Regions from separate parts of the Paraburkholderia kirstenboschensis genome, predicted to be linked through region 1. Evidence: predicted binding sites of a transcription regulator. Region 1 holds the regulator's gene; the other holds the start of a gene.
What was found. The regulator FNR, encoded in region 1, switches genes on or off when oxygen is low (the NO sensors DNR and NnrR bind a similar motif). The targets are predictions, from matches to a motif close to TTGATNNNNATCAA.

Region 1 (4,424 bases):
AGCGCGAACGTGGCACATGCCAGACGCCAGCTGCGGGGTAAGGCGTTCATGGCGCGCCCCTGTGCGACGGAATGAGTTCAGTCTACGGTGGGGCGTTGCGCTGCCATTGACCTCGATCAACCGGAGCACGGCGCGCGAATTTGACCCACCGCGGATAGATCCTATGCTAATGACAGGCGCGCGGCGCACAGACCGCACACGCCCTACAAGCAGGCGGATGTCATGAAGATTCATTTTCCCAAGGAGTGCCCTGAGTACTGCGCGCGCGATTTCGTCGTCGTGTTCCCCGCGGAAGTGGATGGCACTCGCGTGCAGTGCGCAATTGCCGCCGAGGCGCTGGAGGATCACTTCGGAGCCGCTTCACTGCGCGAAGAAGATCTGCTCGCCGCGTTCGAACTGAATTGGCGTCGCATCGAACACGCCGCGAGGAACCTGCTCAACGAGATCGGCGCAAAGCCGGTGCTCATGCACAGTGGTTACTTTCGCTTTTGCGACTGAAGCCCACGGGGGCCTTCCAGGCCGAACAAGGGCTGGTGAAGTACAAGGGGAATTCCTATGCGCGCGATGGTTTTCGACGGTGACTCGCCGATCCTACGTGAAGACGACGTGCGGGACCCTACGCCCGGCATTGGGCAGATGCTGATCGATGTTCACGCGTGCGGCGTGTGCCGCACCGACCTTCACCTGGTCGATCGCGACCTTGATCGTCCCAAACGGCCTGTTATTCCTGGCCATGAAATCGTCGGCACGGTAGCGGAACTGGGCGCGGGCGTCAGAGGTTTCGCCGTCGGCGATCGCGTGGGCGTGCCGTGGGTCGGCCACACGTGCAGGGTTTGCCGGTACTGCCTGTCGGCTCGGGAGAATCTCTGCGATGAGGCCCGCTTCACCGGTTATACGATCGACGGCGGTTACGCCGAACGCACTGTGGCCGACAGCCGGTACTGCTTTCATCTGCCAGCACAGTACTCCGATGTCGAGGCGGCACCGTTGCTATGCGCAGGTCTTATCGGCTATCGCACCTTGAGCATGGCGGGCGACGCGCGGCGCATCGGCATTTACGGTTTCGGTGCCGCGGCGCATATCGTCGCGCAGGTGGCGCGTCATCAACAGCGCACGGTGTACGCATTCACACGGCCCGACGATCAGGCGGCGCAGCAACTCGCGCTACGGCTGGGCGCGGCGTGGGCTGGCGCCAGCGACGAGGCGCCGCCCGACGAGCTGGATGCGGCCTTGCTGTTCGCCCCGGTCGGCGCGCTCGTTCCACAGGCTTTGCAGGCGGTCGTGAAAGGCGGCGTGGTGGTTTGCGGAGGAATTCACATGAGTGATATTCCGTCGTTTCCCTATTCGTTGCTGTGGGGCGAACGGCGCCTGTTGTCAGTCGCGAATCTGACCCGCGACGATGGGCTGGCTTTCATGCGCATCGCGGGCGAGACGCGGCTTACGCTCGAAACCACGACTTACGCGTTGGAGGATGCCAATCGCGCGCTCGCCGATCTGCGTGATGGCCGTCTGACGGGCGCAGCCGTGCTCGCCATCAAACCCGAGTAAGGCCGTCGTGATCGAGGATCCGGATGTCCTTGCCGTGCGCGTCAAGTAACCCGTCGCGCTGGAACCGGGACAGCATCCGGCTCACCGTTTCGAGTTTGATGCCCAGATAGCTGCCAATTTCCTCGCGCGTCATACGCAGGTGGAATTCCGCCGGCGAATAGCCGCGCTTTCGGAGGCGCTCCGACAGATTCAGCAGGAACGTGGCCACGCGTTGTTCCGCCGACATCGTGCCGAGCAGCATCATCTGCGACGATTCGCGCACGATCTCGCTGCCCATCATGCGGTGCACGTGCTGCTGAACGGCCTTCACTTCGCGACACATCGTCTCGAGCAGATTGAACGGGATGATGCAGACCTTGCTGTCTTCTAGCGCGACCGCATCGCAGCTATGGTGACCGGAGCACACGCCGTCGAGCCCGAGCGAATCGCCGGCGAGATGAAAGCCCGTCACTTGCTCACGGCCGTCGCGGTGCATCACGACGGTCTTGAACGACCCCGCGCGCACCGCGTAGATGCTCTGAAACGGATTGTTCGCGCGGAAGATCGTCTCACCCTGCCTGATGGTCCGCGACGTGCAGATCAGCGCTTCGATTCTCTGCAATTCCTCGGGCGTCAGGCCTTGCGGCATGCACATCGGGCGCATCGAGCACGACGAGCAGCGCGTCCCGTCCTTGCGCGGCGCGCGGTCGGTGGCGGCTCCCTGTGCCGGCGCCGGTGCAACTTGCAGCGCGACGAATGTGCGAGAGCTGACCGGATCAGCGGCAACGTCAGACATGATGTGCTCCTGATTGAAGAAGGGCGCGTGCATGATGTTCACTGGCAATCCGCTGGATCGTGCTTCGCGCAAGTTCGAATTCGCGAGTCTTGTCGAAAAAGTACTGCGCGCCGCTCGTCAGGCACGCGCGCCGGAACCAGGCGCCGGAACGGTTCGTCAGCACCATCGCGATGACGTGCGGCATGCGTTGCGCGAGCAGGGCCAGTAACTCCATGCCGCTCCCGCCGTTCAGATGCAACTCCGTCACCACGAGATCGGCTGCGCCGGCCTCGATGCCCGCGACGGCGGCACCGGGCTCCTCGGCTTCACCGACGATTTCCACGCCGTCGAGTGCGCCGAGCAGCGCGGCCACACGGCGCCGTACCGGGAATGCATCGTCGACGAGAAAAACACGCAGGGCGGGGTGGTTGAGGCTTGAGTTCATGCCTCGAAGTATCGGCTGCGCCATCTCAAAATAAAATCGGCGCGCAGCGAACTTGGAGTAGGCAGGGAAGAAGGGCTGTAGGGCGTTTCCTACATCAGGCGTCCTAGCCCGTGAGCGGGGCTGCGAATGCGGTCAGATATCGTCCTCTTCGTCGCTGACCAGTTTGTGACGCATTGCATAGCGCACCAGCGCGGCTTCGTGCGGCATCTGCATTTTTTCGAGAATGCGCGTCTTGTAGGTGCTGACGGTCTTGGCGCTGACGCACAGCTCCGCCGCGATCTCCGTGATGGTCTGACCGGCGGCAATGCGCTTGAGGACGTCGAATTCACGATCGGACAGACGCTGATGCGGCATCAGGTCGGTTGGCTGGTTCAAGCTCTGCGCGAATCGCTCGGCCATCGCAAGGCTCACGTAGACGCCGCCCGCGGCCACCTTTGTCACCGCCGCCACAAGCTCGGCGCTCGCGCTTTCCTTCGTCAGATAGCCGGACGCGCCGGCCTTGAACGCGCGCACCGCGTATTGCTGCTCGGCGTGCATCGTCAGCACGAGGATACGCAGCGCCGGCTTTTCGTCCTTGATCTGTTTGATCAGCTCGACGCCGTTGCGGCCCGGCATCGACAGGTCGAGCACCAGCACATCGGCGGCGCATGCGCGAATCAGCGCGACGGTGCTCGCGCTGTCGCTTGCTTCGCCCACCACTTCGAAGCCGCTTGCGCCCTTGAGAATATGACGCAGACCGTCGCGCACGAGTGCATGATCGTCGGCGAGCAAGACCCGGGTCATGATTGCAACTCCTGCATCTTCACCGCCTCCGCTGGAATGATGACGCTCAATGCAAAACCGTTGCCTTGTGCGGAATGAATGTCGACGGCGCCTCCGAGCATGTGGGCGCGTTCGCGAATGCCGAGCAGACCAAACGACTTGCCCGCCGGTTCGCCGTCACGACGCACGCCCTGGCCGTTGTCGGCGATGCGCAGCACGACGCCCTCGTCGCCAGCGCGCAGGCTGAGGGTGACGCGCGTGGCGTCGGCGTGGCGCGCAACGTTCGTCAGCGCTTCCTGCACGATCCGGAAGAGCGCGGTCGCGCCTGCAGGGCTGAAGCGTGCGTCGCCGGTTTCGATGTCGCGCTCGACGTCGATGCCGTAGCGGTTCGTGAAGTCGTTCGCGAGCCATTCGACTGCGGGGATCAGTCCGAGGTCGTCGAGCATCACCGGCCGCAGATCGGCGGCGATTCGGCGAACCGACGCCACGGTCACGTCGATCAGACGGCGCATGCCCTGCAAATGGTCGCGCACCAGCTCACTCGCGGACCCGTCCAGCGCTTCTTCGACCGATGAGATGTCCATTTTCAGGGCGGTCAGTTGCTGACCGAGGTCGTCGTGCAGTTCCCGTGCGATGCGCGTCTTTTCCTCTTCGCGGATCTTCTGCAGATTGGCGGACAGTTCGCGCAGTTCCTCGCGCGCCCGCTGCTGGGCCTCCTCGGCTCTGACGCGTTCCGTGACATCACGCAGCATCACGGTGTAAAGCCTCGCGCCGCCGTCGCGAATCTGCGAGATGGAGGCCTCGATCGGGAATTCTTCGCCGTTTGCGCGCAAGCCCGAGAGCACGCGTTGCCGGCCCATCTGCCTATCGGAGACGCCCGTCACGCCGAACTGTTCGACATGCCGGGCGTGCGCC
Region 2 (4,424 bases), 880 kb from region 1:
TGTCGATTTCCGTCTACGGCGTGAGCTACTGGTTGCCGACGCTGGTCAAAGGCTTCGGCGTGAGCAATACGACGAACGGGCTGCTCAACATCATTCCGTGGCTGATGGCGACCATCGTGCTTGCGTGGCTACCTTCCAGGCTGCGCGGCGCCGGCAATCGCGCAATCATCGCGATGCTGGTGTCGGCGCTGCTGGGTGTCGTGTGTTTTCTGAGCGCGGTGTTTCTGCCGACCAACACGTTGCGCTTCATCTCGCTATGTTTTGGCGCGCCGTGCATGTATCTGCTGATTCCGTGCTTCTGGACCTTGCCGCCCAAGTTCCTGTTCGGCGCGCGAGCCGCGGCCGGGATCGCCGCGATCAATTCGCTGGGCAATATCGGCGGCTTCATCGCGCAGAATCTCGTGCCGTGGGTCCGGCAGACAACGGGCAGCGCGAAAGCGCCGATGCTGATTCCCGCGACCTGTCTGCTCGTATTCGCAGTCGTTACGTTGCTGATCTTGCGCCGCGAAAAAAGCGCTCGCGGGGCGCAACATGCTGTCCCGGTGACCGAGTAGGTTGTACAGGCACGCTTTGGTGTGCGGCGCGTCTGGCTGAACCGCCTGAGGCTTGCCGCGGTTTAGCGAAAGTCAGCGCGGTTCAGCCCAGTTTAGAATACGGCGCGCGATCCATTAACCTCCCGTCAGCACTCATGCCGAATCAGAAACCGCCCGCTGCCGCCGATGCCGATCTGCCCGACGCGGCGGCGCCCGCCAGACGCATGCGCGGCGGCCCGAAAGGCCTGCGCATCACCGACGTCGCGGCACAAGCAGGTGTCTCGCCGATCACGGTATCGCGCGTGTTCAACAGTCCCGCGACGGTGGCGCCCGAAACGCTCGAACGCGTGCGACAGGTCGTGCAAAAGCTCGGCTATGTGCCGAACCGGCTTGCGGGCGGCTTATCGTCGTCGCGCTCGCGGCTGATTGCGGCGATCGTGCCGACCATCGCCCACTCGCTGTTCTCGGAAACGGTCCAGGTGTTCAGCGAGACCATGTCGCGCGCGGGCTATCAGGTGCTGCTCGCGTTGAGCGGCTACGACGATTCGAGCGAAGAAGCGCTGCTCGACGCAGTGCTGAGCCGTCGGCCCGAAGGCGTGCTGCTGACGGGCGTCGCCCACACGGACTCATTACGCGAGCGGCTTGCGAATGTCGGCATTCCGATCGTCGAAACGTGGGACATGACGGATCAGCCTATCGACATGCTGGTGGGCTTCTCGCATTACCGGATCGGCGTGGCGGTGGCCGAGCACTTCCTGCAAAGGAACGTGCGCAAGCCCGGGCTCGTGTCGGCAAACGACGAGCGCGCGCTCGCGCGCCGCGGCGGTTTTCGTGAGCGGCTCGCGCAGGCGGGCATTCGCGACATCGCAGAAGTACTCGTCGCGCCGCCTAGTTCGGTCGCGCTCGGTAAAACAGCATTGCCGAGCCTGATCGAGCAGTCGCCCGATATCGATGCGGTTTTTTGCGGCTCGGATCTGCTCGCCATTGGAGCGTTGAGCGCGGCCAGGCAATTGGGGCTGAGCGTGCCGTCGCAACTGGCGATCTGCGGATTCGGCGATCTGGAGTTCGCGACCGAGACGTCGCCCGAGCTTACCTCGGTGCACGTCGACGGCACACGGATCGGGCTCACCGCGGCGCGATGCCTGCTTGACCGGCTGGCCGGCATAGAGCAAAACAAAGTGACCGACGTAGGCTTCCAGATCGTGGAGCGCGCAACGACCTGACCCGGCTTCGCCAATCGTTCGATTGTTGGAGCATCACCGCACGCTCTTGCCCGCCAGGCTCGGCCCATGCCCTGAAGCAGCGGCGGCAGGTGTCAGCGCACAGATAGTGGCACGATGCAGCGGCCTGCTGCGACCCCATCTGCAATACCTCCATCACGCCGTTGAATATCTGGCGCCTGTCACGCCATTACGGCCTTTTCCCCTCCTGTGTTTGCGATTGACGAGGCGGCTAATCGAGCCACCGCGAGCGTGCAACACTTGACGCAGATCAAACATACAGGCACCTGCGACTGCTCGCCGATGAGCATGTGCGCGCACGTCGAATGCCGATGCCGACATTGTTTGATTTAGCTTGTCCGAGATCATGCTCCCGGCCGGAGGGCGCTCTTAAAATTCGACCGCGCATGAAGTAATTGGTCTGGTCTTCATGCCGAGAACATTTTGTAGCGTTTCAGATCGGTCCATGGAAATCAGGCAGATATGGTGAATAAGAAGACCATTGAACGGGTGTTGATACCCGTGGGGGCTGGACTCGTCGCGTGTCTCGCGGGGTGCAGCAATCTCGATGTGCTCGATCCAAAGGGCAGCGTGGGTGTGGCTGAAAAGTCGCTGATCAGTACGGCGACAATGACCATGCTGATCGTCGTCGTGCCGGTGATCGTCATGATCCTCGTGTTTGCCTGGCGTTACCGTGCAAGCAATCGTAGCGCGACCTATGCACCAAAGTGGGCGCATTCCACCGCGATCGAAACGGTGGTGTGGACCGTGCCCACCCTCATCATTCTGTTCCTCGGCATTCTGACGTGGAACACCACACACGAACTCGACCCATACCGACCCATCGAATCGGCGGTCAAGCCGATCAAGGTCGAGGTCGTGGCGCTCGACTGGAAGTGGCTCTTTATCTACCCGGAACTCGGTGTTGCTTCGGTCAACCAGCTTGCGTTTCCCGTGGGTACGCCGGTCGACTTCAAGGTCACGTCCGATTCCGTGATGAATTCGTTTTTCATCCCGCAACTGGGGAGCCAGATCTACGCAATGGCGGGCATGCAGACGCAACTTCATCTGATCGCCGACCATGCGGGCGACTACGCCGGCATCTCCGCGAACTTCAGCGGCAAAGGGTTTTCCGACATGAAGTTCCGCGCGCTCGCCGTCACTCCCGCGCAGTTCGATGCGTGGGTCGAAAAAGTGAAGGCCTCGCCGCGGCGGCTCGACATGAACGAGTACAACTCGGTGGCGCAACCGAGCGAGAAGGAGCCGGTCGGCTATTTCTCGACGGTCGACCCGAAGGTCTTCACCAACATCATTGCAAAGTACAACAACGGCAATGTCCTCGATTTGCAGAACAGCAATTGCCGCACAAAGGGTTAGCATATGCTCGGAAATCTGACACTCTCCGCGATCCCGTTCGATCAACCCATCATCATGGGGGCGGGCGCACTCATGATCGTCATGGTGCTCGCCGTGGTGGCGACACTGACCCGGCTCCATAAATGGAAATGGCTATGGCACGAGTGGCTGACGAGCGTCGATCACAAGAAGATCGGCGTCATGTATATCGTCGTCGCGGTGCTGATGCTCGTGCGCGGCTTCGTCGACGCGGTCATGATGCGCCTTCAGCTTGCGCTCGCGTATCACTCGCCTGGCTATCTTCCACCGCACCATTACGATCAGATTTTTACGGCTCACGGCGTCATCATGATCTTTTTCATGGCAATGGCGCTAATGGTCGGCCTGTTCAATCTGGTGGTGCCGCTGCAGATCGGAGCGCGCGACGTCGCGTTTCCATTCCTCAATTCACTCAGTTTCTGGATGACGGCGATTAGCGCGATCCTGATGAATCTGTCGCTCGTGATCGGGGAATTCGCACAGGTCGGCTGGCTCGCCTATCCGCCGTTGTCGGAGTTGAAATTCAGCCCGGGCGTCGGGGTGGACTACTACATATGGAGTCTGCAGCTGTCAGGCGTCGGCACACTGATTACGGCCATCAACTTCTTCGTGACGATCGTGCGGATGCGCGCGCCCGGCATGACGCTGATGAAAATGCCGGTCTTTACCTGGACGGCGCTCTGTTCGAACGTGCTGATCATGGCCACGTTCCCGATCCTTACGGTGGCGTTGGCGCTGCTCGGGCTCGATCGCTACATGGGCATGCACTTCTTCACGAACGAAGCAGGCGGCAATGCGATGCTGTACCTGAACCTGATCTGGGCATGGGGCCACCCCGAGGTCTACATTCTGGTGTTGCCCGCATTCGGCATCTATTCGGAAGTTATTGCGACCTTCTCGAAGAAGCCGCTGTTCGGATACCGGACCATGGTTTATGCAACGTGCGCAATCATGGTGCTCGCGTTTCTCGTCTGGCTGCATCACTTCTTCACGATGGGCTCGGGTGCGGACGTCAATGCATTCTTCGGCATTATGACAATGGTCATTGCGATTCCAACCGGCGTGAAGATATTCAACTGGCTGTTCACGATCTACCGCGGGCGCCTCGAGTTTTCCGCGCCCGTGTTGTGGACGATCGGCTTCATGATCACGTTCACGATCGGCGGCATGACCGGCGTGATGATGGCGATTCCCGGCGCGGACTTCGTGCTGCATAACAGCCTCTTTCTGATCGCACACTTTCACAACGCGATCATTGGCGGCGTGGTGTTCGGCT

Region 2: the regulator FNR is predicted to act here: its motif matches at 2,015-2,028, upstream of cyoA (ubiquinol oxidase subunit II).

Annotation. Positions count from the first base shown of each region.
Region 1 covers NZ_CP136512.1:2,481,009-2,485,432, forward strand. Annotated here, with positions in the region: gene RW095_RS20040 (c-type cytochrome) at 1-50, opposite strand, end outside; gene RW095_RS20045 (DUF1488 family protein) at 223-498, shown strand; gene RW095_RS20050 (zinc-dependent alcohol dehydrogenase family protein) at 556-1,548, shown strand; gene fnr (fumarate/nitrate reduction transcriptional regulator Fnr) at 1,535-2,323, opposite strand; gene RW095_RS20060 (response regulator) at 2,316-2,747, opposite strand; gene RW095_RS20065 (response regulator transcription factor) at 2,880-3,530, opposite strand; gene RW095_RS20070 (PAS domain-containing sensor histidine kinase) at 3,527-4,424, opposite strand, start outside.
Region 2 covers NZ_CP136512.1:310,041-314,464, reverse strand. Annotated here, with positions in the region: gene RW095_RS10050 (MFS transporter) at 1-554, shown strand, start outside; gene RW095_RS10045 (LacI family DNA-binding transcriptional regulator) at 689-1,756, shown strand; gene cyoA (ubiquinol oxidase subunit II) at 2,237-3,130, shown strand; gene cyoB (cytochrome o ubiquinol oxidase subunit I) at 3,134-4,424, shown strand, end outside.